2 regions of the Variovorax sp. 01T432 genome follow, and region 2 is predicted to be linked to the other one. Evidence: riboswitches for the same ligand, from Rfam matches in the RefSeq annotation. Region 2 holds a riboswitch; the other holds the start of a gene.
What was found. Region 2 has a riboswitch for S-adenosylhomocysteine ahead of ahcY (adenosylhomocysteinase). Riboswitches for the same ligand answer to the same signal wherever they lie in the genome.
Positions count from the first base shown of each region.

Region 1: it holds a riboswitch for S-adenosylhomocysteine, as region 2 does, so the genes downstream of both, metH (methionine synthase) here and ahcY (adenosylhomocysteinase) in region 2, are expected to answer to the same signal.

Region 1 covers NZ_JBFTPS010000036.1:37,960-52,464, forward strand. Annotated here, with positions in the region: gene AC1DNF_RS23905 (ABC transporter permease) at 1-1,737, opposite strand, end outside; gene AC1DNF_RS23910 (ABC transporter substrate-binding protein) at 1,870-3,081, opposite strand; gene AC1DNF_RS23915 (amino acid synthesis family protein) at 3,149-3,733, opposite strand; gene AC1DNF_RS23920 (amino acid synthesis family protein) at 3,864-4,505, opposite strand; gene AC1DNF_RS23925 (UPF0280 family protein) at 4,527-5,447, opposite strand; gene AC1DNF_RS23930 (6-hydroxynicotinate reductase) at 5,462-7,066, opposite strand; gene AC1DNF_RS23935 (ferredoxin--NADP reductase) at 7,300-8,073, shown strand; gene AC1DNF_RS23940 (TetR/AcrR family transcriptional regulator) at 8,186-8,950, shown strand; gene AC1DNF_RS23945 (amidohydrolase family protein) at 8,896-10,095, shown strand; gene metH (methionine synthase) at 10,231-12,945, opposite strand; S-adenosyl-L-homocysteine riboswitch at 13,007-13,103, opposite strand; gene AC1DNF_RS23955 (PACE efflux transporter) at 13,112-13,549, opposite strand; gene AC1DNF_RS23960 (LysR family transcriptional regulator) at 13,647-14,505, shown strand, end outside.
Region 2 covers NZ_JBFTPS010000057.1:6,517-21,021, reverse strand. Annotated here, with positions in the region: gene uvrA (excinuclease ABC subunit UvrA) at 1-1,923, shown strand, start outside; gene AC1DNF_RS29615 (histone deacetylase family protein) at 1,923-2,969, shown strand; gene trxC (thioredoxin TrxC) at 3,087-3,524, shown strand; gene AC1DNF_RS29605 (DUF4399 domain-containing protein) at 3,566-4,399, shown strand; gene AC1DNF_RS29600 (HAD-IIB family hydrolase) at 4,386-5,201, opposite strand; gene AC1DNF_RS29595 (peptide chain release factor 3) at 5,201-6,829, opposite strand; gene AC1DNF_RS29590 (hypothetical protein) at 6,900-7,553, opposite strand; S-adenosyl-L-homocysteine riboswitch at 7,655-7,722, shown strand; gene ahcY (adenosylhomocysteinase) at 7,785-9,224, shown strand; gene AC1DNF_RS29580 (TlyA family RNA methyltransferase) at 9,244-10,041, shown strand; gene metF (methylenetetrahydrofolate reductase [NAD(P)H]) at 10,019-10,852, shown strand; gene AC1DNF_RS29570 (septal ring lytic transglycosylase RlpA family protein) at 11,044-11,523, shown strand; gene AC1DNF_RS29565 (23S rRNA (adenine(2030)-N(6))-methyltransferase RlmJ) at 11,541-12,437, opposite strand; gene rplM (50S ribosomal protein L13) at 12,635-13,066, shown strand; gene rpsI (30S ribosomal protein S9) at 13,078-13,470, shown strand; gene erpA (iron-sulfur cluster insertion protein ErpA) at 13,590-13,955, shown strand; gene mdtD (multidrug transporter subunit MdtD) at 14,037-14,505, shown strand, end outside.

The DNA.
Region 1 (14,505 bases), on a different contig from region 2:
GGTGACCGCGCCGACCACCGGCCCCGCCAGCGTCTGGATGCCGCCCAGCAGCACCATCACCAGGCCGTCGACCGACTTGCCGATGCCCAGCGTCTCCGGCGAAATGCTGCCCTTGGAGAACGCGAAGAGCGCGCCGGCCAGCCCGGCCGCGGTGCCCGCGATCACGAAGGCGGCCCATTGCATGCGCTTGACGTCGATGCCGATCGCATCGGCGCGCAGCGCCGAGTCCCGCCCCGCGCGCAACGCATAGCCGAAGGGAGAGAACAGCACGCGGCGCAGCCACAGCACGCCCAGGCCCACCAGCACGAGCGTGAGCCAGTAGTAGATGCGCTTGTCCGACAGCCAGGCCGAGGGCCACACGCCCGTCAGCCCGTTGCTGCCGCCCGTGAAGTCGTCCCACTGGTAGGTGATCGCCCAGGTGATCTGCGCGAAGGCGAGCGTGAGCATCGCGAGGTACACGCCCGACAGCCGCACCGCGAACCAGCCGAAGACGAAGGCGCCCGCCGCCGCCACCAGCGGCGCGACGATGAGCGCGAGCTCCATCGGCAGGCCGACGGCGCGCACCAGCAAGGCGGCGCCGTAGGCCCCGAGCCCGAAGTAGGCCGCATGGCCGAAGGAGTGCATGCCGGCCGGCCCCATGATGAAGTGAAGGCTGGTCGCGAACAGCGCGGCGATCATCAGGTCGATCATCAGCACCGTCGTATAGGGCGAGTCGGCGGTGAGAAGAGGCATCAGCACGAGCACGAGGCCCAGCGCCGCGGCGGCCCACAGATAGGCCTTGCCCGGCCGGCGCAGCGGCTCCTCCTGCATGCCCACGTAGCGGCTCGGTGCCTGCGGCTTGCCGAACAGGCCCCAGGGGCGCCACACCAGCACGATGGCCATCACGAGGAAGTCCACCACCAGCGTGAGCTTGGAAAAGGAGATGCTGACACCCAGGATGTCGACCACGCCGAGCCAGATGCAGATGGCCTTGATCTCGGCGATCAGCAGCGCGGCGGCGTAGGCGCCGGGGATCGAGCCCATGCCGCCGACGACCACCACCACGAAGGCCGCGCCGATGGTGTTGAGGTCCATCTCCAGCGTCGCCGGCTCGTGCGGCAACTGCAAGGCGCCGCCGAGGCCCGCCAGCAGCGCGCCCAGCGCGAACACCGCCGTGAAGAGCCAGGCCTGGTTGACGCCGAGCGCGCTGACCATCTCGCGGTCCTGCGTCGCGGCGCGAATCAGCGTGCCGAAGCGCGTGCGGGTGAGCAGCATCCAGACCAGCCCGAGCACCAGTGGCCCGACGACGATCAGGAACAGGTCATAGGACGGGAACTGCCGCCCCAGGATCATGACGGAGCCCGAAAGCCCCGGCGCGCGCGGCCCGAGCAGTTCGTCGGGGCCCCAGAGCCACAGCACGGCGTCCTTGATCACCAGCACCAGCGCGAAGGTGGCGAGCAGCTGGAAGAGTTCGGGTGCCTTGTAGATACGCCGCAGCAACACCATTTCGATCAGCGCGCCGAGCACGCCGACGGCCAATGCGGCCATCACCAGCGCCGGCCAGAAGCCCAGGCCCGTGCCGAGCCGGTCGACCAATGTGTAGGCAATGTAGATGCCCACCATGAAGAACGAGCCATGCGCGAAGTTAACGATCCGCGTGACGCCGAAGATCAGCGACAGCCCCGCCGCCACCAGAAAGAGCGACGACGCGCTGGCAAGCCCGTTCAACAGCTGGACGATGAAACCAGAAAAGCTCATGCAAGGATCCTCGGAACGCAGCATTCATGCGAGAGGGCCGCCGCGCCCGGCCGCCCGAAGCGGCCGGCCCGCCCCCGCCGGGGGAAGGGCGAAGCGACACGAAGTGCGCGCAGCCTGGGGGCGAGCAACATGTCAATCGGCGGCGCGCGATTTCTTGACGTCGGCAGCGGAGGGCTGGTATTTCGCATCCGCACCGTCGAGGTAGACGTAGTCCACCATCACACCCTTGCCGCCCTCGTTCTTGGTGCGGCCCACGAAGGCCCCCATCGTCGACTGATGGTCTTCGGGGCGGTAGGTGATCTTGCCGAAGGGCGTGTCCACCTGCAGGCCCTTGAAGGCGGCAACCAGCTTCTCGGTGTCGGTGCTCTTGGCCTTGGCGATGCCCGCGGCGGCTGACTTGATCATGCTGTAGCCCACCACCGAGCCCAGGCGCGGGTAGTCCTTGAACTTGGCCTGGTAGGCCTGCTCGAAGGCCTTGTGCGCGGGCGTCGTGATGCCGTACCAGGGGTAGCCGGTGACGATCCAGCCGTTGGGGGCCTCGTCCTTGAGCGGGTCCAGGTACTCGGGCTCGCCGGTCAGCACGCTCACCACTTCACGGTCCTTGAAGAGGCCGCGCGTGTTGCCTTCGCGCACGAACTTGGAGAGGTCGGCGCCGAAGAGCACGTTGAAGATGGCGTCGGGCTTGGCATCGGCCAGCGCCTGCACCACGCTGCCGGCATCGACCTTGCCGAGCGGCGTGGCCTGCTCGGCGACGAATTCCACGTCGGGCTGCGCGGCCTGCATGAGCTGCTTGAAGGCGGCCACGGCAGACTGGCCATATTCGTAGTTGGGGTACACGACGGCCCAGCGCTTCTTCTTGAGCTTGACCGCTTCGGGCACCAGCATCGCGGCCTGCATGTAGGTGCCGGGGCGCAGGCGGAAGGTGTACTGGTTGCCGCCCTGCCAGGTCATCTTGTCGGTCAGCGGCTCGCCACCGAGGAAGAAGAACTTCTTCTGCTTGGCGAAGTCGGCCACGGCCAGGCCGGTGTTCGACAGGAAGGTGCCGGTCAGCATGTCGACCTTCTCGCGCGAGACCAGTTCCTCGGCCACGCGCACGGCGTCGCCGGGGTTGGCGTTGTCGTCGCGGCTGATGAGTTCGATCTTCTTGCCGTTGACGCCGCCCGCGGCATTGATCTCGTCGACCGCCAGTTCCATGCCCTTCTTGTAGGGCTCGAGGAAGGCGGGCTGCGCCTTGTAGCTGTTGATCTCGCCGATCTTGATCACGCCCTGCGCGTGCGCCGGGACGAGTGCGGTGGCGAGCGTGGCGACAGCGGCCGCGGTGAACACATGACGCAATGGATTCATCAAAAAACTCCTGGAGGTCGAACGGAAGAAAGAGGTGCGGCTGGAAGGATGCAGCGGGATCGGACGGTCAGCGAAGACCATCCTCGCCCTTGATCTCGGAGACCTGCAGGCCGCCGATGCGGGCCAGCGGCCGGCCGCTGTCGGTGACGGCGACCGCGACGACGATCTCGTTGGCGCGGGGCGCGTCCGACACGCGGGCCTCGATGGCGTCGAAATGACTGCGCACGAAGGCCGCGTCCTTGTGGCCGAGCGGCACGTCGATGGCGGTGCCGAGCGTGCCGCGCTTCTTGCTGGAAGGCACGAGCGCCGCGCCTTTCTCCACCGCCAGGCGCAGCGGCGCGCCCAGCTTGGGATGGAGGATGGCGGCGGCGTGTTCGAGCTCGCCGCCTTCGCCGACGATCGCGGCCTTGCCGTAGCTCTGCGCCTGGCCCGGTTCGATGCCCAGCGCCTGCACGGCCTTCTGCCCGAGCAGCGCGCCCAGCTCCTCGCCGATCGCGATCAGCTCGTCGAGCGATTCGCTGTAGCGGCCGGCGTAGGGGTTCTCGATCACCGCGATGGCGACCGCGCGGCGCGCCGGCGGCTCGATGGTCTTGCCCATTTCCTTGCGGGTCTCGTCGACCTGAACGACGAGCTTGCGAATGTTGGCCTTCATTGACTTTCCTTTGTTCATTTCGTTGGGAACCGACGCAGGCGGTTCAAGCCGGCAGCGGCCACAACGGCTTTGCCGGACCGCCGGTATCGCCCCCTTGAGGGGGAGGCGCCGCAGGCGCTTCGGGGGTGTTTCATCTCAATCCATCCCACTTGGTGATGTTCTCGGCGCGCAGGCCGCCGACGCGCTCGTGGATGCGGTAGCCGGTGGACATCGCGAGGATGAACACGATCTCGTCCGCCGCCGGCGCGCCGGGCACGCGCACTTCGATCGCATCGAACTGGCCGCGCACGTAGCTGGCGTTGATGTTGGTGAGCGGTACGTCGAGCGTGGCGCCGGGCGGCCCCACCTTCTTGGTCGAGGGCACGATCGACAGCGCATTCGCGGGCTGCCCCGTCTTCTCTTCCGCCTCGCCCTTGCGGTAGGCATTGCGGTCGCCCTTCCAGCCGAGCAGCTCGCGCATGGCATAGCCGCCGGGCACGTGCCACAGCGCGCCATGCTCAAGCTCGCCCTCCGCCCCGACGATGGCCCCCTTGCCGTAGGTCGCGATCTGCTCCAGCGGCACGCCCATCGCGGCGTGCAGCCGGTGCGCCATGTCGAGGCCCACGGGATCGAGCAGGCTCATCATCGGCAGGATGTCGGGCTCGTAGCGGCCCGCGAAAGGATTGGTCAGCACGGCGCCGATGGCGCCACGCACCAGCGGCGTCGCGGCGCGCGGCCCGAACTCGTGGTGGATGTGCTCGACATGGGTGAAGACGCGACGTATATCGATCATGAAAAGAAGCCCTGCTTTTCGTTAAGCAAATACTGAACCAACTGCATCGTCGGCACTTCGGTCCGCCAGGCGCGGGGCGCCGGGATCCTGCGAGCTTAAAGGCTCGACGAGCCGCCACTGCCCCTGGCAAACGAGCACGACGGACCACACGAGCCCGCCGCGCTGCAGCGCGGCGGCGCGCGCGGCGCCCGCATCCAGCGCGCGGCGCACCTGCGCGGGCGCGAGGATCGCGACGCCCGTGGTCACCGGGATGTCGCCCAGGTCGCTGTCGTCCTTGCACGCGCTCGCGGGCAGGCGGTGGATGCCGGGGTCGTCGACGTTCACGGCGTTGGCGATGACGGTGGCCGCCGCATCCGCTTGCGCGGCGGTGGCCGCGAGCACGGTCACGCTGTCGGCGATGCCGAGCGAAAAGCTGCGCCCGCGCCAGCCGCTGGTGGCGATGCCGCGCACCGGCAGCGCGGCGCCGACCTCGAACTGGCCATCGGTCGCGAGCGGCGCGCCGTCGCTCGGATCGAAGCGGGCGAGGTCGGCGAACAGCCCGACGCGCGCGGACTGGCCGGGCGCAAGATGCAGCGCGATATCGCCGCCGTTGTTGATCCACGCCCGCTCGACGCCGGGGCGCTCGTAGCAGGCGATGAGCTCCTGCGCGACCGCGCCCGCGACGGCCGCCATCGGCGTGATGAAGCCGGCGCGGAACGGCGCGCAAGCCTGCCACATGCGCCACGCGACACGGCCCTGCAGCGGGCAGGCCGCGCCCACGGGCTGCCGCAGCAAGGGCAGCTCCGCCACCAGTTCGCCGAGCACCGTGCCGAAGCGCTGCCACGCCGATTCGTGCGCGGCGGCGACGGCCGCGGCCTCACCGTGCGCCTCGGCCACGATATCGATCGGACCGTGGTTCAGGTGCCAGCGGCCGCCTTCGAGTGCGCTGCGTTGGGCGCTCATGGGAGGAGGTCCATTCAGCCGAGCATCGGGGCTTGCCCAAGAGGCCAGGGATTGGCGGCGTCCATGCGCAGCCATTGGCGCGCGAGCGGCGCGCCGTCGGCCTGCCAGGCGCCACGCGCCAGCGCCTGCTCGAGCGAGAACACATGCTCCATGTGACCGCCGAGGGCGGCGTAATCGTCGCGCCGCATGCTGAACTCGATCGGCGCGACGATTGCCGGCGTGGGCACCGTGCCGAAGCTGTCGTCCGGCATGCGCAGCACATCCACCATCACCGTGATGCCGCCGCCCGGCCACACATAGGCGGGCGCGCCGCCGCAGGTCACGTTGACCAGCGCGCGCTTGATCGCGCGCGTCAGCAGCACCGGGTTCTCGGTGACGCCGGCGCGCAGACTGCCGCCCGCGCCGCCGAGGAAGAGCACGCTGCACAGCGATGGCTCGCAGTTCTCGCCGATGCGCGCGACGATGCGGCGCACCTCCGCCGGCATCTCCTGCTCGACCGGCCGCAGCTGCTCGTCGAGCACGTACCACTGCGCATGCTCGCCGGTGGTCGAAGTCATCAGCAGGCGCAGGCCCGGGCGCGCCACGCCCTCCTCCCAGCCTTCGATGATGGAGAGCGGATCGTCGATGTCGGTGCCGCCCCAGCCGTTGCCGGGGTTGGCCACCTGGAAGTAGCGCCCCGGCGTCGACTTGCGCCCGCGCATCTGGATGCCCGAGGGCAGCATGTCGAGACAGCGCCCGGCCTGGTGCTCGGTCAGCACGCCGGTGATGTGGTCGTCGACCACCACCACCTCGTCGGCCTGGCCGAAGAACTGGCGCGCGAAGATGCCGATGGCCGCCGAGCCGCAACCCACGCGCATGCGCTTCTCCTCGACGCCGTTGACGATGGGCGCGCGGCCGGCCTGGATCACCATGCTGGCGCCGCCGTCGATCACGCATTCGACGGGCTTCTTGTTGCCCAGCAGCTGCATCAGCTCGACCGTCATGCGGCCCTCCTTCTTGCTGCCGCCGGTGAGGTGGTGCACGCCGCCGAGCGACAGCATCTGGGAGCCGTATTCGGCCGTGGTGACATGGCCGACGACTTCGCCGCGATAGCGCACATTGGCCTGCTCGGCGCCCAGGAAGCGGTCGGTGTCGATCTTCACCTTGAAGCTGCAGTAGCTGAAGATGCCCTCGGTGACGACCGTGACCATGTCCACGCCCTGCGCCTTCGAGGCGACGATGAAGGGCGCCGGCTTGTAGTCGGGATAGGTGGTGGAGGAGCCCACGCCGGTCACGAAGACCTCGTCGGCGTGCAGGAGATCGCCGTTCCAGTCGGGATCGGCCGATGGCGTCTCGGCCGCCCCCGACTTCGCGAAGGCAACGAGCGCCGGGGATTCGCTCGCCAGTTCGCGGCGCAGCAGCACGACTGGGTCGACGCGCACCAGCACGCCTTCGCGGTTGGCATAGCGGTCGCAGGCGCCGGTGCGCCCCTCGGAGATCTGGCACAGCACCGGGCAGGCGTTGCACTCGACCTTGGCCGCGTTCATGCGCTCGTTGCGCAGGGGCGCCCGGCCGGTGGCCTCGGGCATCACCGGCATGTCCATGCCGGGCAATCCGTCTGTCTTCGTGTGTTCGGTCATCGCGGGGATCTCGTGGAGAACGGGCCAATGGAGACAGACGGGTGTGCAACAAATGTGCCGGGAACCCGCTTGTGCCGGAATTGACGTTTGTGTAGCATTCCCTACACTTTCATGTGGCAATCACTACATTGAAGGTCAATGTAGCAAACAGGTCCGATGCTTGCAATGGTGTTTTCGCGGCGGTCGCCGACAATCGGCGGGTTCCCTTTCATTCATAACCAGCCCTGATCCCTATGAGTGCTTTCAGCGAAGAACGCGTGTTGAGCGTCCACCATTGGACCGACCGCCTGTTCACCTTCACCACCACGCGCGACCCCGCGCTGCGTTTCTCGAACGGCCATTTCACGATGATCGGCCTCAAGGTCAACAACAAGCCCTTGCTGCGGGCGTACAGCATCGTGAGCCCCAACTACGAGGAACATCTTGAGTTCCTGAGCATCAAGGTCGAGGAAGGCCCCCTCACCTCGAAGCTGCAGCACATCCAGGTGGGCGACACCGTCATCGTCGGCCGCAAGCCCACGGGCACCCTGCTGATCGACTACACGCTGCCCGGCAAGCGGCTCTACCTGTTCGGCACCGGCACAGGCCTCGCACCGTTCATGAGCATCATCCGCGACCCCGACACCTACGAGAAATTCGAGAAGGTCATCCTGGTGCACGGCGTGCGCCAGGTCGATGAGCTGGCGTACCACGACCTCGTGACGGACCACCTGCCCAAGCATGAATTCCTGGGCGAGATGATCGCGAAGCAGCTGCTCTACTACCCGACTGTCACGCGCGAAGAGTTCCGCAACATGGGCCGCATCACCGACCTGATCGAGAACAACAAGCTGACCGACGACCTCGGCCTGCCGCCGCTCAATCCCGCCGAAGACCGGGTGATGCTTTGCGGCAGCCCGGGCCTGCTGGTCGATGCGAGGCACATCCTCGAAGCGCGCGGCTTCAAGGAAGGCAACACCTCGACTCCCGGCGACTTCGTGGTCGAACGCGCCTTCGCCGAGAAATGACAGCCCCCCGGCTTGCCACTTCGTGTGCTTCGCCACCCCGCGGGGGGGAGGCGCGGCTCGCCTTGGGGCGGCCCGGCGGCGGCCGCTGGGCCGCCTTGCGCAGGAGTCGATGATGGCCGAGCGCAAGGCCGCCGCGAAGCCGACACGCCGCACCGGCGTGCGCGAGGCGGCCGCGCAGGCCACGCGCGACAGCATCCTGAAGGCGGCCACGAAGGTGTTCGCCAAGTACGGCTACGACGGCGGCAGCGTCGAGAAGATCTCCAAGGCCGCCAAGTCGTACGACCGGATGATCTACTACTACTTCGGCAGCAAGGAAGGCCTCTTCATCGCCGTGCTCGAAGGCATCTACCGGCGCATGGACGATGCCGAGGCGGCGATCGACCTCGATGCGACGCGGCCGGTCGAGGCATTGACGGCGGTGATCCGCTTCGTGCTCGGCTACTACCGCAAGAACCCCGAGTTCGTCACCTTGCTGAACACCGAGAACCTGCACAAGGGCCGGCACGTCGCGAAGTCGCTGCGCGCGCGCGAGTATTCCTCGCGGGCCATCTCGATCATCCAGAAGCTGCTGGAGAGCGGCGCCGAGCAGGGCCTGTTCCGCGGCGACGTGGCGGCGCGCGATCTCTACCTGCTGATCGCGTCGACCGGCTACTTCTACACGTCGAACCGGCACACGCTGACCGCCTTCCTGGGCGAGCCCCTGGAGACGCCGGAGGCCGTCGCGCACTGGGAAGACTTCGTGATCGAAACCGTGCTGCGCACGGTCGACGCGGGCGCTTCCGACGCGGAAACACAAACCACCCCACCCCACGAGGCAAAGAAATGGCAGAAGTCGCAACCGGCGCAAAGTCGGGCAAGGTCGTCATCCGGAACATAGGCCTGCTGCTCTCGGGCGACATCGACAAGCCGATCCTCGACGCCGACACGATCGTCGTCAACGACGGACTGATCGTCGCGGTCGGCAAGGAGAAGGACTGCGACCTCGAAGGCGCGCAGACCGTGATCGACGTGCGCGGGACCTGCGTGGCGCCCGGCCTGATCGACAGCCACGTGCACCCCGTGTTCGGCGACTGGACGCCGCGCCAGAGCCAGCTCGGCTGGATCGATTCGACGATGAACGGCGGCGTCACCACCATGATCTCCGCCGGCGAGGTGCACCTGCCCGGCCGGCCGAAGGACATCGTGGGCCTGAAGGCGCTGGCCATCACCGCGCAGCGCGCCTTCGACAACTTCCGCCCCGGCGGCGTCAAGGTGCTGGCCGGCGCGCCGGTGATCGAGAAGGGCATGGTCGAGAGCGATTTCAAGGAGCTGGCCGAGGCCGGCGTCGGGCTGCTCGGCGAGGTCGGCCTGGGCTCGGTCAAGGCGGGCTACGAGGCCAAAGAGATGGTGGCCTGGGCGCGCAAGTACGGCATCCAGAGCACCATCCACACGGGCGGCCCCTCGATTCCCGGTTCGGGCCTGATCGACAAGGATGTGGTGCTCGAAGCCGACGCCGACATCATCGGCCACATCAACGGTGGCCATACCTCGTTGCCCGAGGCGCACGTGTGCGAGCTGTGCGAGAAGTCCTCGCGCGCGATCGAGATCGTGCACAACGGCAACGAGCGTGTCGCCATCGCGGCGGCCAGGGCGGCGCTGGACCTGAAGTGTCCGCACCGCGTGATCCTCGGCACCGACGGGCCGGCCGGTTCGGGTGTTCAGCCGCTGGGCATCCTGCGCATGGTGGCGATGCTGTCGTCGATCGCCAACATCCCGGCCGAGCTGGTGTTCTGCTTCGCGACCGGCAACACGGCGCGCATCCGCAAGCTCAACTGCGGCCTGATCGAGGTCGGCCGCGACGCGGACTTCGTCTTCATGGACCGCGCGCAGCACTCGCCGGCGGCGGGCCTGCTCGAAAGCGTGCGGCTCGGCGACCTCCCGGGCGTCGGCATGGTGATGATCGACGGCATCGTGCGCTGCGGCCGCAGCCGCAACACGCCCCCCGCCACCGAGGTGCCCACCGTGGTCTCCGGCGCCCACTGAGCGACGCCGGTCCGGCCAAGCCTGGGCCGGGTGAGCCCAGAAACACCGCGGAACCGGCTCCGCCGGGCCGCCGATGTTGCCCCCGGTGAGGGGGAAGGCGCAGCGACACGAAGTGCGCGAAGCCTTGGGGGTGAGTCAAAGATTCGGCGCGAGGAGCCGTTCGAGGTCGGATTCGCTCTCCGTGCGGCGCGCGGCCATGTCCTGCAGCTGGTCGCGCCCGATCTTGCCGACGTTGAAGTAGGTCGCGGCGGGATGGCTCAGCTGGAAACCACTCACGCTGGCCGCAGGCATCATGGCAAGGCTTTCCGTCAGGATCATGCCGATCTCGTTGCAGTTCAACAGCTCGAACATCTGCCGCTTCACGCTGTGGTCGGGGCAGGCGGGGTAGCCCGGCGCCGGCCGGATGCCGCGGTACTTCTCGCGGATCATGTCTTCGATGCTCAAGCCCTCGTCGGCCGCGTAGCCCCACAGGTCGGTGCGCGCCCGGTGGTGCAGCGCCTCGGCGAAGGCTTCGGCCAGCCGGTCGGCCAGCGCCTTCAGCATGATGGCCGAGTAGTCGTCGAGATCGTCCAGGAAATACTTCTCCTTCTTCTCGACGCCCAGGCCTGCCGTGACCGCGAACACGCCCACATAGTCCTTGAGCCCGCTCTCGCGCGGCGCGACGAAGTCGGCCAGGCAGCGGCTCGGACGCATCACGCCTTCGATCACCTGCTTCTCGGTCTGCTGGCGCATGCCGTACCAGGTGAGCGCCACCTCGGTGCGCGACTCGTCGGTGTACAGCACGATGTCGTCGTCGTTCACCGTGTTGGCCGGCCAGAAGCCGACCACGCCGCTGGCGGTCAGCCAGCGCCCTTCGATCAGCCGCTTGAGCATGCGCTGGCCGTCGGCGTAGACGCGCACGGCCTCGGTGCCGACGATCTCGTCCTTCAGGATGGCCGGGAACGGACCCGCCAGATCCCAGGTCTGGAAGAACGGCCCCCAATCGATGTACCTGGCGAGTTCGCTCAGGTCGAAGTTCCTGAACACGCGGCGGCCGATGAACTTGGGCACCGGCGGCGTGTAGCTCGACCAGTCGATCGGCGTCTTGTTCGCCCGCGCCTTGGCGAGCGGCCACATGGGCGTCTGCTTCTTGTTGGCGTGCTGCAGCCGCACCTTGTCGTAGTCGGCGTTGAGCTCGTCGATGTAGCTGGTGGCCTGGTCGGACAGCAGCGACTGCGCCACGCTCACGCTGCGCGATGCATCGGGCACGTAGACCACCGGCCCTTCGTAGTGCGGCGCGATCTTGACCGCCGTGTGCACCCGGCTGGTGGTGGCGCCGCCGATCATGAGCGGGATCTTCCGGATGCGGAAATGATCGTCCTTCTGCATCTCGCCGGCGACGTACTGCATCTCTTCCAGGCTGGGCGTGATCAGGCCCGAGAGCCCGACGATGTCCGCGCCCTCGACCTTCGCCCGCGCGAGGATCTCGTGGCAGGGCACCATCACGCCCATGTTCACCACCTCGAAGTTGTTGCACTGGAGCACGACGGTGACGATGTTCTTGCCGATGTCGTGCACGTCGCCCTTGACGGTGGCGATGACGATCTTGCCCTTGGTGCGGACGTCGCGTCCCGCGGCTTCGTCCTGGCGCTTTTCTTCCTCGATGTAGGGAATCAGGTGGGCCACGGCGGACTTCATCACGCGCGCCGACTTCACCACCTGCGGCAGGAACATCTTGCCCTGGCCGAACAGGTCGCCGACGATGTTCATGCCGGCCATCAGCGGGCCCTCGATCACGTGCAGCGGCCGCCCGCCCGTGGCCAGGATCTGCTGGTAGGCCTCCTCGGTGTCCTCGACGATGAAGTCCGTGATGCCGTGCACCATGGCATGCGAGAGCCGCTGGTTGACGTGCACGAAGTTCTCCGGCGTGCCGCGCCATTCGAGCTTCTTGCTCTCGTCCTTGGCGCCGCTCTTCGCGCTCTCGGCCACCTCGACCAGGCGCTCGCCGGCGTCGGGGCGGCGGTTGAGCACCACGTCTTCCACGCGCTCGCGCAGCGTCGGCTCCAGGTCGTCGTAGACGCCCACCATGCCCGCGTTCACGATGCCCATGTCCATGCCCGCCTTGATCGCGTGGTACAGGAACACGGTGTGGATCGCCTCGCGCACCGGGTCGTTGCCGCGGAAGCTGAAGCTCACGTTCGACACGCCGCCCGACACCTTGGCGCCCGGCAGGTTCTGCTTGATCCAGCGCACGGCGTTGATGAAGTCGACGGCGTAGTTGTTGTGCTCCTCGATGCCGGTGGCGATCGCGAAGATGTTGGGGTCGAAGATGATGTCCTCGGGCGGAAAGCCGATCTCGTCGACCAGCAGGCGGTAGGCGCGCTCGCAGATCTCGATCTTGCGCTCGTAGGTGTCGGCCTGGCCCTTCTCGTCGAAGGCCATGACGACCGCCGCCGCGCCGTAGCGCCGCACGAGCCTGGCCTGGTGCATGAACTGCGCCTCGCCCTCCTTCATGCTGATGGAGTTGACGATGCCCTTGCCCTGGATGCAGCGCAGGCCGGCCTCGATCACTTCCCACTTGGAGCTGTCGACCATGATCGGCACGCGCGCGATGTCGGGCTCGCTCGCGATCAGGTTCAGGAAGCGCACCATCGCGGCCTTGCTGTCGAGCATGGCCTCGTCCATGTTGATGTCGATCACCTGCGCGCCGTTCTCGACCTGCTGGCGGGCCACGGCCAGCGCTTCCTCGAACTGGCCGTTGAGGATCATTCGCGCGAAGGCCTTGGAGCCGGTGACGTTGGTGCGCTCGCCGATGTTGACGAACAGCGTGCCCTCGCCGATCTGCACGGGCTCGAGGCCGGACAGCTTCATGGAGGGGACCGGGAGGGCGGAAGAATCGGAAGTAGACATGGGCTCACCTGCGCAACGTGGGTTCAGGCGAGCGTCGTTGCAATCCAGTGGCTGGAAGCCCAAGCCTGACGCGGCGCCGTCGAATGGCGACGGCCCGCGCTGCAACGCTCCTTGGGGAGCGCGGATTTTACGCCGGCTGCGCCGCCCCGGCCGCCGATGCGGGCAAGCCGAACAGAAGGTCGAAGACCCAGTTGAAGACGAAGGTGTAGACCAGGAAGAACGCGACCAGGCCCAGGTCCATCACCAGCGCCTGCCAGAGGCTCACGCCCAGCCCCCAGGCGAACATCGGCACCAGGAAGGCGATGAGCCCGCCCTCGAAGCCGACCGCATGGGCGATGCGCCGCCGCACGCCGCGCCCGCGCACCGCCTGGCGCGACTCCCAGCGCTCAAACAGGGCATTGAAGGCCAGATTCCAGACCACGGCGATCACCGACGCGACGACCGCCAGCACGCCCGAATGGCCCATCCCCTGCCCCGAGACGAGCGAAAGCCCGACGCTGGCCGCGACGATGGCAATGCCTTCGTAGAGCGTGATGTAGACGACGCGGCGCTTGAGCCCTTGCATGAATCTTCCTTCTTGATCGATGTTTGCAGCGACTTTATGTGCGCATCTCTGATATAAAAAGTCATGTTCCTTCAGAAAATTTGATAGATAGGCCGGCATGAGCTTTTCCAGCGACAACGTCCAGGTGTTCCTCGCCGTGCTCGACCACGGCTCCTTCTCGGCCGCGGCGCGGGCGCTGCGCAGGGTTCCTTCGGCCGTCAGCATGGCGATCGCGACCCTGGAGGCCGAGCTCGACCTGCCGCTGTTCGACCGCGCCGGCCGCGAACCGCAGCCCACGCCCGCGGCGCGCTCGCTGGAGCCGCAGGCGCGGCTGCTCGCCGCCCAGTTGAAGCAGCTCCAAGTCCAGGCGCTCGCGCTGACGCAGGGCCTCGAGAACCGGCTCACGCTGGCGATCGCGCCCGAACTGCTGGCCGCGCCCTGGAGCGGTCCCCTGGCCGCGCTGGCGCAGGAATACCCGCTGCTGGAAGTCGAGGTGCTGGCGGCCCCGCAGGCCGACGCGCTGGAGCTGCTGCACAGCGGCCGCGCGCAGCTCGCGCTGGTGTTCGAGCGCCCGAGCCTCGACGGCCGGGAGGGCTTTCAGGAAGTGGCCAACGACACGATGGTCGCGGTGATGGCGCCCGACCATCCGGTCCTGGCCGCCGCCGGCGGGCGCCTGCGCGAGGAGCACCTGACGACCACGCGGCAGATCGTGGTGGCGGGGCGCGATCTCGCCACCAGCGACCCGCGCTTCGTCTTCGCGCGCCACGTCTGGCGCGCCGACAACGCGCTCGCGGCGCTGAGCCTGCTCACGGCGGGCCTCGGCTGGGGCTGGCTGCCGCGCAACTTCGTCCGCCCGCACGTCGCCGCCGGTGCGCTGGTCGAGATCCCCTTCGAGAACCTGTCGAACGGGCTGGACCTGTGGGTGGACGTCGTGTGGTCGCGCGAACGACCGCTCGGCCTGGGCGCCCAGCGCTTCG
Region 2 (14,505 bases):
AAGCATGGCTGGTGCCCGGATTGCGTGGGAACCGGCGTCAAGCTCACCAAGGAACAGCGCAAGGTGTTCGACGATTCGGTGCTGTCGGACGACAACAAGGGGCGCGAGCAGACCTTCGCGGAGCCCGAGGTGGAAGACGTGGCGGATGCTGTCTGTCCGACCTGCGAGGGCACGCGGTTGAACGCCACCGCGCGTGCCGTGCTGTTCGGGGCGGAGGGCGGCATCGGCATCACGCAGCTTGCGCGCATGAGCGTCAGCGACATCCGCGCATGGTTCGAAGGCCTCGTGCTCACCGGCCGGCAAGGTGAAATCGCGCGCGACCTGGTGCCCGAGATCAAGAGCCGGCTCGAATTCCTGGAGGAAGTCGGCCTCGGCTACCTCACGCTCGACCGCGGCGCGCCGACGCTGAGCGGCGGCGAGGCCCAACGCATCCGGCTGGCCGCGCAGCTCGGCAGCAACCTGCAGGGCGTCTGCTATGTGCTCGACGAGCCGACCATCGGGCTGCATGCGCGCGACAACCAGATCCTCCTGAACGCGCTGCACAAGCTCGGCGACAAGGGCAACACGCTGGTGGTGGTGGAGCATGACGAGGACACGATCCGGCGCGCCGACCACATCATCGACATCGGGCCCAGCGCCGGCAAGCGCGGCGGCCACCTGGTCGCGCAGGGCTCGGTCTCCGACATCGAGGGCGCGAGCCAGTCGCAGACCGGTCGCTACCTGCGGGATGCGATCAGGCACCCCTTGCATCCGCGGCGCCTCGTGCCGCCGCCCGAGCCCGGCGCGCCGGGCTGGCTGACGGTGAGCGGTGCCAACCTTCACAACCTGCAGGACGTCACGGTCTCTCTTCCGCTGCATCGTCTCGTGGCAGTGACGGGCGTCAGCGGCTCGGGCAAGTCGACCATTGCACGTGACGTGCTGCTCGCCAACGTGTACGCCATCGTGGTCCAGCGCATGACCAAGGCCGGCCGCGATGCCGATGCGGCGCGCAAGCGGCCGAAGTGGGTGGGCTGCGGTGCCGTCGAGGGCTACGAGACCATCGATCGCGTGCTCGAGGTCGACCAGACGCCGATCGGCAAGACGCCGCGCAGCTGCCCGGCGACCTACATCGGCTTCTGGGACACGATCCGCAAGCTCTTTGCCGACACGCTCGAAGCCAAGGCGCGCGGCTATGGGCCGGCCCGCTTCAGCTTCAATACGGGCGAGGGGCGCTGCCCCGGCTGCGATGGCGCGGGCGTTCGCACCATCGAGATGAGCTTCCTGCCCGATGTGAAGGTGCCCTGCGAGGTATGCCATGGCGCGCGCTTCAACCCCGAGACGCTGGCCGTGAGCTGGCGCGGCAAGAGCATCGGCGACGTGTTGCAGATGGAGGTCGATGAGGCGGTCGAGTTCTTCGCCGCGATGCCCAACATCAGCCACCCGCTGCAGCTCCTGAAGGACGTGGGACTGGGCTACCTGACGCTGGGCCAGCCCTCGCCGACGCTCAGCGGCGGCGAGGCGCAGCGCATCAAGCTCGTGACCGAACTCAGCAAGGTGCGCGACGATATCGCGCGGCGCGGCAACAAGGCGCCGCACACGCTCTATGTGCTGGACGAGCCGACGGTCGGGCTGCACATGGCCGATGTCGAGAAGCTGATCCATGTGCTGCACCGCCTGGTCAACGGCGGCCACAGCGTGGTCGTGATCGAGCATGATCTCGACGTCATCGCGGAGGCCGACTGGCTGATCGACCTCGGGCCGGAAGGCGGCAATGGTGGTGGCCGGGTGGTCGCCGCGGCCCCGCCGGAAGAGGTGGTGAGGCTCGGCACGCACACCGGCGTTGCCCTGGCTCCGGTGCTGGCCCGCTCGCGGGAGCGGCATGTCGTGTTGACGCTGCCTGCGCAGAAGCCGGTCCCGCCGGCCCCGATACGTCGAGAGGCCTGATGCACACCGTCTACAACGACCTGCATGCGTTGCACCACGGCAAGGTGGAGATGTTCCGTGGCGAGCTGGTGCCGTGTTTTGAGGTGCCGGCGCGCGCCGACTACGTGCTGCGGGAACTGAGGGAGCGCGAACTGGGCGCCATCACCTTGCCGGATCTGTTCGACGAGGCCGCGATCGCCCGCGTCCATGCGCCGCGCTATCTGGACTTCCTGTCGAAGGCGTGGGAGGAATGGGTGGCGCTCGACCCAGCCAATGTCGCACGCGATGCCCTGCCTTCGTACTGGCCGATTCGTACCTTTCGATCGGACGTGCTGCCAGCGAGCTTCCCGGCACGCCTGGGCCTGTTCTCGTACGACGCGGGTACGCCGCTCACTTCGGGAGCCTGGGCCGCGGCGCGCGCGGGCGCCGCCTGCGCGTTGACGGCGACCCGCCGCGTGCTGGACGGCGAGCGCGCGGCCTTTGCGCTGACGCGCCCGCCGGGACACCATGCCGGCGCCGATTTCTTCGGCGGCTACTGCTTTCTCAACAACGCGGCCATCGCGGCGCAGGCCCTGCGCGACGCGGGCGCCGAACGCGTCGCCGTGCTCGACATCGATTACCACCATGGAAACGGCACGCAGGCCATCTTCTACGACAGGGCCGACGTGCAGTTCACCAGTCTCCATGGCGATCCGCATACCGAGTATCCGTATTACCTGGGCTACGCGGACGAGCGCGGGGCGGGCGCGGGCCTGGGTTTCAATCACAACCTGCCACTGGCGCGCGGCACTGACTTCGCAACCTGGCGCGAGGCCTTGCGAAGCGCGCTGCGCGGCATTGCGGACTTCAGCTCGGACGCGCTGGTCGTGTCGCTCGGGCTCGACACCTTCGCGGGCGACCCGATTGCCGGCTTCACGCTCGCCACGCCCGACTACCTGCGCGTCGGCGAGGACCTGGCGCGGCCCGGTCTGCCGACGGTGTTTGTTTTCGAGGGCGGCTATGCCGTCGCCGAGGTGGGGGTCAACGCAGTCAACGTGCTCGACGGCTTCATGCAGCACGCAGCCTGAGGCCGCCGTGGCTGGCGACCCCTGGCGCATCGACCCCATGGAAGATGTCCTGAAAGTTCAGCTTGCATTTGCACCGCTCGTCCCAAGTTCCACTGCATGTCCGAACCGGAGCGCACCATGAGCGAATCGCTGCACATCGTCTGTCCGCACTGTCACACCACCAACCGCGTGCGCAGCGCGCAATTGGGGAGCGCGCCTGATTGCGGAAGTTGCCACAAGCCGCTTTTCACCGGGCATTCCACCGCGCTGGACGAGGCCGCCTTCGATCGCCACGTCGGCCGCAACGAAATCCCGGTGGTGGTCGATTTCTGGGCGCCCTGGTGCGGGCCCTGCCGCCAGATGGCGCCGGCCTTCGAGCAGGCGGCGGCACAGCTCGAGCCGCAAGTGCGCCTCGCAAAGGTGGATACCGAGGCGGTGCCGGCATTGGGCGCACGCTTCAACATCCGCAGCATTCCCACCATGGTCCTGTTTCGCGGCGGCCGCGAGGTGGCGCGGCAGGCCGGCGCCATGGGGACGGCCGACATCGTTCGGTGGGTGAAAGCGCACGCGCGGTAAACCAATGGGAGAATCCGCATCTCTTTGGAGGAGATGCCTGCATGGCCATTCGTGTGCGTCGCAACGTCGCGGTGGGGAAGTTCCTGCTCTCTGCCTGGCTGCTGGCCCTGGCGAGTCTGGGCGCAGCCCAGCAACCGATCGCCGCTGACAGCGGTGAGCTCATCGTTCACCCCTGGGTGGTGCCGCCTCCCAGTCGGTCGCCCGAGGCCTATTTCACCAATCTGCAGGACGGCGCCACTCTCGAAGCGCCCTTCGTCGCGCGCTTCGGCCTCTCGATGCGCGGCATCGTTCCCGCCGGCCAGATGGCGGGCATGGCCGGGCATCACCATCTTCTGATCAACCAGCCGCTGCCGCTGGACTTCAAGAAGCCGCTGCCCTTCACCGACCAGTACATCCACTTCGGCAAGGGGCAGATGGAGACGGTGGTGGATCTGCAGCCGGGCACCTACACCATGCGCCTGGTGCTGGCCGACCAGGGGCACATTCCGTATTTCGTCTACAGCAAGCCGCTGAGGTTCACCGTCAGCAAGCAGAACAAGGGCGTCGCCCCGGCGAGCCTGCTCGGCGAACCCCGCATCGAATTCCTGAGCCCGGCGGACCACGCGACGGCCCGATTGCCGATGCGCGTCCAGCTGCATGCGAGCGGCTTCAACGTATCGCATGCGGGCCCCAGGCTGCCGGACACAGGGCACTTCCGCCTGACGCTGGAACGTCCGGGGCAGAAGCCCGAGATCATCGAACTCGATGGCGGCCAGACGGAGGTCTGGCTCAATCCCCCCAAGGGCGAATACAACGCACGGCTCGAACTCATGAACAACGCGGCCTCGGGCAACGTCCTGGCGCGCGCCAGGCCGATTGCTTTCACCGTTCAGTGAGGCCCGTGCGGGCGGCGAGCACGGCGGCCGCCACCTCGGCGAAGCCGGCACCGCGCTCGCCCCGCGTGACGTAGCGCGGCAGGTGCGGCAATGCGCGCGCGAAGCGGCGAATGTTCGCGACGCCCACGCTGTGCCTGAAGCGCTCGAACATCAGTGCGTCGTTGGTCGAATCGCCCACATAGGCCCAGCGGTCCATCTCCTCGTCGAGCTTGCGCCCCCAGAGTTCACGCACGATCCAGCGTGCGCCTTCGAGCTTGTCGTTGTCGCCATACCAGCCGTTGATATGGATGCTGCTCACCGTGGCGTGCATTCCCTCGCTCTTCATCAAGGCGACGACGGCGGCGATCTGTGCGTCCTCGAGCCGCGCAAGTTCGCTGTGGTCGATGGCGATGTCGGTCTCGCGTCCCAGCGAATCGGCCGCCCGGCCGACGCCGGGCAGCTCGCGTTCGATGCGCGACAGCACGCGCTGCATGCGCGTGAAATTGGCCGCGCGCGTGGCGGCGTCCTGTTGATACAACCGGGTTGGCGCTTGGCATCCTTGTCGCGCCGAAGCCATGAGCGCCACGGCGCCGTTCTCGGCCACGATGGCATCGACCGGCCACGCGGCCGCAAAGGCTTCGCTCCAGCCGACCGGCCGGCCGGTGATGGCGACGACATGCAGGCCAGCGGCCTTCAGGTCGCGCAGCGCCTGCAGCGCGTCGGGCGTGATCGCCCCTTCTGTGGTCAGGGTGTCATCGATATCGGTGAAGACGCCGATCAGCGCTAGCCGGTCCTCGGCCGGCCAGGCGGCCAGCGGGTCCATCATCCGGCGCTCTGCAGTGCCAGGCCTGCATGCTCGCGCAGCGGGTGGAAATGGATCTTCGGGAAACGTTCCTGCGCCAAGCGCACGTCGTAGGGCGAAGTGCAAAGGTAGGCCAGCGTGTTGGCGGCGTCCAGCGCCATGCGCGCGGGGTAGGCGTCGACGAAGGCGCGCAGCTCGGCCGGGGTGTCGGCGGTGATCCAGCGCGCACCGGTGTACTGGCAGCCCTCCAGCCGTATGTCGGCGTCGTATTCGGTCTTGAGCCGGTGCTGCACGACCTCGAACTGGAGCTGGCCGACCGCGCCGAGGAGCATCGGGCCGCCGACCTCAGGGCGGAACACCTGGATCGCACCCTCTTCGCCGAGCTGCGCCAGCCCTTGCTGCAACTGCTTGGTGCGCAGGGGGTTCTTGAGGATCACCGTCATGAAGAGCTCGGGCGCGAAGAAGGGCAGGCCGGTGAACTGCAGCGAGGCGCCGTCGGTGATGGTGTCGCCGAGTTGAACGCCGCCGTGCGTGGTGAAGCCGACGATGTCGCCCGCATACGCTTCTTCGACCGCTTCGCGGCGCTGGCTCATGAAGGTCACTACGCTGGTCGGGCGCAGCTCCTTCGACGTGCGCTGGACCTTGAGCTTCATGCCCGGCGTGTACTTGCCCGACGCCATGCGCACGAAGGCGATGCGGTCGCGGTGGTTGGCGTCCATGTTGGCCTGGACCTTGAACACCACGCCGGCGAACTCCTTGTCGTCGGGCTGGATCTCCCGAACCACCGGCTGCCTGTTGACCATCGTGGTGCTGGTGCGCGATTGCGGCGGCGGGGCGAGATCGACCAGCGCGTCGAGCACTTCCATCACGCCGAAATTGTTGACGCCAGAGCCGAAGAACACGGGTGTCTGCTTGCCGGCGAGGAAGGCTTCGCGGTCCCAGGTGGGCGACGCGCCGGTGGCGAGTTCCATGCTCTCCATCGCGGTGTCGAACTCATTGCCGAAGCGTTTGTGCAGCTTCTCACGGTCGGCCAGGGGCATGGCCTCGAAGTCCTGCGGCAGGCGTTCGCTGCCCGACTCGAACACCGTCATCGCGTGCGTGCGCAGGTTGATGATGCCGCCAAAGCTCTTGCCCTGGCCCACGGGCCAGGTCATCGGCACGCAAGGCATGCCGAGTTCGCGCTCGATTTCGTCGAGCAGTTCGAGCGGCTCGCGCACCTCGCGGTCCATCTTGTTGACGAAGGTGATGATGGGCGTGTCGCGCTGGCGGCAGACCTCGATCAGCCGGCGTGTCTGCGCCTCGACGCCGTTCGCTGCATCAATGACCATCAGCGCCGAATCGACGGCCGTCAGCACGCGGTAGGTGTCTTCCGAGAAATCCTTGTGGCCGGGCGTGTCGAGCAGATTGATCACGTGATCGCGATAGAGCATCTGCATCACCGACGACGCGACCGAGATGCCGCGCTGCTTCTCGATCTCCATCCAGTCGGAGGTGGCGTGCCGCGTGGCCTTGCGCGCCTTCACGGAGCCGGCGATCTGGATCGCGCCGGAGAACAGCAGCAGCTTCTCCGTCAGCGTGGTCTTGCCCGCGTCAGGGTGGGAAATGATCGCGAAGGTGCGGCGGCGGCGGGTTTCGGAAGCGTATGTCATGGGGTGAACGCGGAGCACGCTCACGGGCGCGGGCTGCTGGACGCAAAGCCTGCAATTTTAGCGAGCAGGGCTACAACGGTGGCGAGAAGCCGTCGCGGCCGACGAGCATGCGCAAGGCGGTGGGCTTTCCGTCCTTCACCTGCGCCGTGATGACCACCTTGGCGCCGGCGACCACCAGCGCCGCCTGGTCGTTGTTGGCCGGCTTGAAAGTCACGACCGGCGTGCCCGGCGGCACGATGACCGTCTGCTCGCCACCCTTGTACTTGAGCACCAGCTTCTGGCCGCCCGGAACCGAGGAGGGCGCAGCCGAGAGCGTGGAGACGGTGGCATTGGTCATGGTGCTCTGGGGCATGAAGTCCCAGGGGCGGTGGCCTTCGCCGGTGCCGCGCGCCGCCTCGGGAAACACCAGGACCTCGAGCGCGCGCTGGGTGCCGTCCGGCTGCGGCATCGCGCCGGTGCCGATGAAGCTGTTGGGCTTGATGTCGGCCAGTGTGAGAGGAATGACCTCCGACACGTTCATGTCGGCGGGACGCGCCATCGTGACGGTCTCGCCGCTGCGGTCCTTCACGGTGATCGAGGTCGCATCGACGCTTTCGATGACGCCGCGTACGCGCACGGTGGGCTGCGCCGTCGCGCCGGCTGGCGTCTGGGCCCATCCGGGGAGCGGCGATGCCGCCGAGGCGGCGATCAGGAACGAAGTGGCGAGGGCATTGACTTTGAACATGGTCGAGCGCCGGGGCGCAATGGTTGAGGGTCGGCGATGCAGTCTAGGGCGAACGGGAAATCGCCGCTGGCGCCGAAAAACCGGCGCGCGCTAAAATCCCGCTTCCGAGGAGCGTTGCAGCGCCGTCAGGCGTGAGGCTCGGACCACATCGCAACCACGCTCACCCGCTGTTCTCGCGGTGAGTCCTTCCCCGAACGCAGCGGCATCTTTCAAGCTTGCTTTGGAGTTTTCATGAGCGCTGTTCTCAAGCCCACCCCCGTTGCCACCGCCGACCAGGCGATCGCCGACCTCTCTCTTGCCGCCTGGGGCCGCAAGGAAATCCGCATCGCGGAGACCGAGATGCCCGGCCTGATGTCGATCCGCGAGGAATTCGCGAAGAGCCAGCCGCTCAAGGGCGCGCGCATCACCGGCTCGCTGCACATGACGATCCAGACCGCCGTGCTGATCGAGACGCTGCAGGCCCTCGGTGCCACCGTGCGCTGGGCTTCCTGCAACATCTTCTCGACGCAGGACCATGCCGCCGCCGCCATTGCCGCCACGAACACCCCGGTTTTCGCGATCAAGGGTGAGTCCCTCGAAGACTACTGGGACTACACCCACCGCATCTTCGACTTCGCACCCAAGGGTGCGCCCGGCGAAGGCCCGAACATGATCCTGGACGACGGCGGCGATGCCACGCTGCTGATGCATCTGGGCCAGCGCGCCGAGAAGGACCAGAGCGTCCTGGCCAGTCCGACCAGCGATGAAGAGCGCATCCTCTACGCGGCGATCAAGGCCAAGCTCGCCGTGGACCCGACCTGGTACACCCGCAAGTCCGCCGAGATCATCGGCGTGACCGAGGAAACCACCACCGGCGTGCATCGCCTGAACGAGATGAGCGCCAAGGGAACGCTGCTGTTCCGCGCCATCAACGTGAACGACTCGGTCACCAAGAGCAAGTTCGACAACCTCTACGGCTGCCGCGAATCGCTGGTGGACGGCATCAAGCGCGCGACCGACGTCATGATTGCCGGCAAGGTGGCCTGCGTGGCGGGCTATGGCGACGTGGGCAAGGGCTCGGCCCAGGCGCTGCGCGCGCTGAGTGCGCAAGTGTGGGTGACCGAAATCGACCCGATCAACGCATTGCAGGCCGCGATGGAAGGCTACAAGGTCGTGACGATGGAGTACGCCGCCGACAAGGCCGACATCTTCGTGACCACCACGGGCAACCGCGACGTGATCCGCCACGAACACATGGTCGCGATGAAGGACCAGGCGATCGTCTGCAACATCGGGCACTTCGACAACGAAATCGCCGTCGCGTCGATCGAGAAGTACGAATGGGAAGAGATCAAGCCGCAGGTCGACCACATCACCTTCCCCGACGGCAAGAAGATCATCCTGCTGGCCAAGGGCCGCCTCGTGAACCTGGGCTGCGGTACGGGCCACCCGAGCTTCGTGATGTCCTCGTCGTTCGCAAACCAGACCATTGCGCAGATCGAACTCTTCACCAAGCCGGACGCCTACCAGGCCGGCAAGGTCTACGTCCTGCCCAAGCACCTCGACGAGAAGGTGGCGCGCCTGCACCTGAAGAAGGTCGGCGCCATGCTGACCGAACTGACCGATGCGCAAGCGGCCTACATCGGGGTCGACAAGAACGGCCCCTACAAGCCGGATACCTACCGTTATTGATCGCCCGCGGCGAATCGCAGTGCGCGCAGATCAATTGCTCGTCGAACGCGGCCTTGCCGCTTCGCGCTCGCAGGCTGTCCGGCTGATCGCGGGCGGTCTGCGCTGGCGGGAGGGGATGGCATGGCACGTCGTGGTGAAGAACCGCGACGAGGTACCCGAACACGCCGAACTCGAACTGGTCGATGCGGCGGAGGCTCGCTATGTTTCGCGTGGCGGGCTGAAGCTCGAAGGCGCGCTCGCGGCGACCGGCATCGATCCGCGCGGCAGGCGTTGCCTCGACGTGGGGCAGTCGACAGGCGGCTTCACGGATTGCCTGCTGCAGCATGGCGCCGAACATGTGGTGGGTGTGGACGTCGGTCACGGCCAACTGCATTCGCGGGTCAGCGAGGACGCGCGCGTGACGGCCGTCGAAGGCGTCAATGCGCGCACGCTCAGCGCCGGGGCCTGGGCGGAAGCCTCGCCCGACGATTCGGCTTTCGGCCTGATCGTGGCCGATCTCTCCTTCATCTCGCTCACGCTGGTGCTGCCCGCGCTGGTGCCCCTGCTGGCCCCCGGCGGGGACATGTTGATGCTGGTCAAGCCGCAGTTCGAACTGCAGCCGGGGCAGGTCGGCAAGGGAGGTATCGTGCGCGACCCGGCCTTCTATGCGGTCGTCGAGGAACGGCTGCGCACGACCTGCGCGGAACTCGGCTTGCGCGTCGCAGGCTGGCTCGACAGCCCGATTGCGGGCGGCGACGGGAACCGCGAATTCTTCATTCATGCCGTTCATGCAAATGGCGATCCAGGAGCCGGCCGTGCGCCTTCCGCTCAGCTTTGAATTCTTTCCGCCCAAGACGTCCGAAGGCGTGACCAAGCTGCGCGTCGTGCGCCAGCAGCTCTATGCGCTGCGGCCGGAGTTCTGCTCGGTGACCTATGGCGCCGGCGGCTCCACGCACGACGGCACTTTCAGCTCCGTGCGCGAGATCCTCGAAGAGGGCGTCGACGCCGCCTGCCATTTCTCGTGCATCGGTGCCACGCGGGCGACGGTGCGCGCCCAACTGGCGGAGCTGAAGACGATGGGAGTCAAGCGACTCGTCGCGCTTCGGGGCGACCTGCCGAGCGGCTACGGCATGGGTGGTGAATTCCACTATGCCAGCGATCTTGTTGCCTTTATCCGCGAAGAGACCGGCCGCGACTTCCACATCGAAGTGGCTTGCTACCCCGAAGTACATCCGCAGGCCCGCTCACCCGAGGCGGACCTGCAGGCTTTCGCCGCGAAGGTGAAGGCCGGCGCCGATTCGGCGATCACGCAGTACTTCTTCAACGCCGAGGCGTACTTCCGCTTCGTCGACGAGGCGAGGAAGCAGGGTCTGGACACGCCGATCGTGCCCGGCATCATGCCCATCACCAGCTCGACCCAGCTGATGCGCTTTTCCGATGCCTGCGGGGCCGAGATTCCGCGCTGGATCCGGCTTCGCTTGCAGGGCTTCGGCGACGATACCGCGTCGATCAAGGCCTTCGGCCTGGACGTGGTGACGGACCTGTGCGATCGCCTGCGCAGCGGCGGCGCCCCGGCCCTGCACTTCTATACGATGAACCAGTCGGCCGCGACGCTCGCTGTACTGGAGCGACTGGGCGGGGGCGAATGAGTTTGCGGGGCTGCCGATTCGCGGATTGGCTCGCGCTCCTTGCCGCGGCCGGCCTGCTCGCGGCCTGCACCACGCAGCCGTCTGCGCCACCCGCCGGCACTGGCGCTGGCGCTGCTCAAGGTGGATTGCGGCCGCTGGCGAGGCAGCCCGCCCTGCCACCCGGCGCCCCGCCGCGCTCCCAGGTGCCGTCGGTGCGCTATGACCTTGCGGTGTCCGGCGGCGAGGCCCCGGATGACGGGATTCCTGGCGACAATGCTCCGCGCGAAATCTTCGAGCGCGGTGGGGCCTCCTGGTACGGCATCCAATTCCATCAGCGCAGGACGGCGAGCGGCGAGCGTTTCGACATGACGGCGCTCACAGCCGCACACAAGACGCTGCCGTTCAACACCCGCGTCTGCGTGCGCAGCCTGGTGAACGGGCGCGAGGTGCTGGTCCGCATTAACGACCGCGGACCCTATTCCTCGGGGCGCATCATCGACCTGAGCCGCGCCGCGGCCGAAGCGATCGGCATGCTGGACCTCGGTATCAAGCCCGTGGCGCTCTCCGTCATGGCGGAGCAGGGCTCTCGCTGTGGTGGCGTGGAAGTGGAGGAGGCGGCGCCTGAACCGGTCGTCGAGGAGCGTCCGCCGGCGCCGCAACGGCGCCGCGTTGCGCCCCGCAAACGGCGCTGAGCCCGGGCCCGAGGCTCTCAGCCGCCGCTGTCGAGCGAGAACGCGGCGTGGCGGTCCTGGGCGAGCCGCTCCACCATCTGCGGCAAGGCAGCCTGCAGGAGTGCCTTGAGCGTATAGGGGGGGTTGATGAGGAACATGCCGCTGGCCGGGAGGCCGGGGCGGTGCGTCTCGCCCGAGGCATCCGTCACGATCTTGCTCGACTTGACGGTCAGCGTCGCATGCAGCCAGGGTTTGCCGGACTTGGTGGCCAAGGTCTTGAGCCGGCGTGGCAGATCGTGTGCCTCGGGCCGAGGAATGATGGGATACCACACGGCATAGGTGCCGGTGGCAAAGCGCTTGAGCGCCTCGGCCGCGAAATCCAGCACCCGTGCATAGTCGCTCTTGATCTCATAGCTCGGATCGCACAACACCAGCGCACGGCGTGAAGGCGGCGGCAGGAACTTGGTCGCGCTGCCGAAACCGTCGTCGCGCAGGATGGCGATCTGGCGCCCGGCTTCGAGCTGGGCGATGTTGGCGTCGAGGGTGCGCGCGTCGGTCGGATGGAGCTCGAAGAGCTTCAGCTTGTCATGCGCTCGCAGCAGATGATGGATGATGAAGGGCGACCCCGGATAGATCTTCGCGCCGCCTTTGGGATTGAAGTCGCGGATGACCTGGAGGTAGCGCGCCAGCGCGTCGGCCACGGGAGCGTCGGAGGGCTTGGCGTCGGCGAAGAATCGGAGCACACCTTCGGCGGCTTCGCCGCTCGTGCCCGCGTAGTCGCCGTCCAGGCGGTACAGACCGGCACCGGCATGCGTGTCGACCACCGTCAGGGCGGCGTCTTTTTCGAGGAGGTAGTCGAGCGTGGCAATCAGCACCGTGTGCTTGAGCACGTCGGCGTGGTTGCCGGCATGGAACGCGTGGCGGTAGCTGAACATGGCTCGATGGTAACGGTCTGCGCGGACGATTTGCCGGTTTGATCGGCCCGGATCCTCCGATTCTTCATATAATGGCGGGCTTCGCAGCGTTTTAGTGGCCCCGCGGCGGAGATTCAGACCCCACCTAAGAGATTCCCGCCAGAGGAACGCCGACCGTGGAAAAGGGCCCGCTCAAACCCTCTTTCGAAGAGAAACTCATGACCAAAACGTTCAGCGCCAAACCCGCTGACGTGACGCACGAGTGGTTTGTGATTGACGCGACCGACAAGGTCCTCGGACGAGTAGCCAGCGAAGTTGCTCTCCGTTTGCGCGGCAAACACAAGGCCATTTACACGCCTCACGTCGATACCGGTGACTTCATCGTCATCATCAACGCAGCCCAGCTGCGCGTCACCGGCGCCAAGCCGATCGACAAGATCTACTATCGTCACAGCGGTTATCCCGGCGGCATCAGTGCCACCAACTTCCGCGACATGCAAGCCAAGCATCCGGGCCGCGCCCTGGAAAAGGCCGTCAAGGGCATGCTGCCCAAGGGTCCGCTCGGCTACGCGATGATCAAGAAACTCAAGGTGTACGGTGGCGCAGAGCACCCGCATACCGCCCAACAGCCCAAAGTGCTGGAACTGTAAGGAGCCTTGAGATGATTGGTGAATGGAACAATGGCACCGGCCGTCGCAAATCGAGCGTCGCCCGTGTGTTCATGAAAAAAGGTACCGGCAAGATCACGGTCAATGGCAAGGACATTCAGGCCTACTTTGGCCGTGAGACGTCCATCATGATCGCGAAGCAGCCGCTGTTCTTGACGAACAACGTCGAAGCTTTCGACATCATGATCAACGTGGCCGGCGGTGGCGAATCGGGTCAGGCCGGCGCGGCGCGCCACGGCATCACACGTGCGCTGATCGACTACGACGCGACGCTCAAGCCAGTGTTGAGCCAGGCTGGCTTCGTGACGCGCGATGCGCGCGAAGTCGAACGCAAGAAGGTCGGTCTGCATTCGGCACGCCGCCGCAAGCAGTTCTCGAAGCGCTGATCACGCGTTGGGCTTACGGCCCTTGTTGCCAAAGAACCGCCTTCGGGCGGTTTTTTGCTGATTGCAGTAGGATTCGTCCATTGGCCGCGAGTTCGGCCCCCTCACAGGAGTCCTCTCAAATGAGCGCCGTTGCAGAAAACATCCAGACCCAGATGCCCGAGCCGATCCTTTTCACGGACAGCGCCGCGGCCAAGGTGGCCGACCTGATCGCCGAAGAAGGCAACCCTGAACTCAAGCTGCGCGTCTTCGTGCAAGGCGGGGGGTGCTCCGGCTTCCAGTACGGTTTCACCTTCGATGAAATCACCAATGAAGACGACACGACCATGACGAAGAATGGCGTCTCGCTGCTGATCGATGCCATGAGCTACCAGTACCTGGTGGGCGCGGAAATCGACTACAAGGAAGACCTGCAAGGCGCGCAGTTCGTGATCAAGAACCCGAACGCCACCAGCACCTGCGGCTGCGGATCGAGTTTCTCGGCCTGATGTGGTGAGTCCCTCTTCGCTTGCTCGAAAAGCCGCCTCCGGGCGGCTTTTTACTGCCTGCCGCGTCCTGGCGAAGAAGCCATGAGGTCAGAGGACACCTCGCCCAAGAGCCTGCTCTGGCTCGTTGCCGTCGGCTTCTTCATGCAGACGCTCGACGCCACCATCATCAATACGGCGTTGCCCGCGATGGCCGCGAGCCTGGGCGAAAGCCCTCTACGCATGCAATCCGTGGTCGTAGCGTATGCACTCACGATGGCGATGCTGATTCCCGCCTCGGGCTGGATTGCCGATCGCTTCGGCACGCGGCGGGTCTTCTTCTCGGCCATCGTGCTGTTTGTCGTTGGCTCGATATGCTGCGCCTTGTCGCCGGGCATCGGGCAATTGGTCGCGGCGCGCGTGCTTCAGGGGCTCGGAGGCGCGTTGCTGCTGCCGGTGGGGCGCCTCGCGCTGCTGCGCACGGCGCCACGCAGCGAGTTTCTCAAGGCCATGAGCTTCGTGGCTGTCCCCGGTCTGATCGGGCCCTTGCTCGGGCCGACTCTCGGGGGCTGGC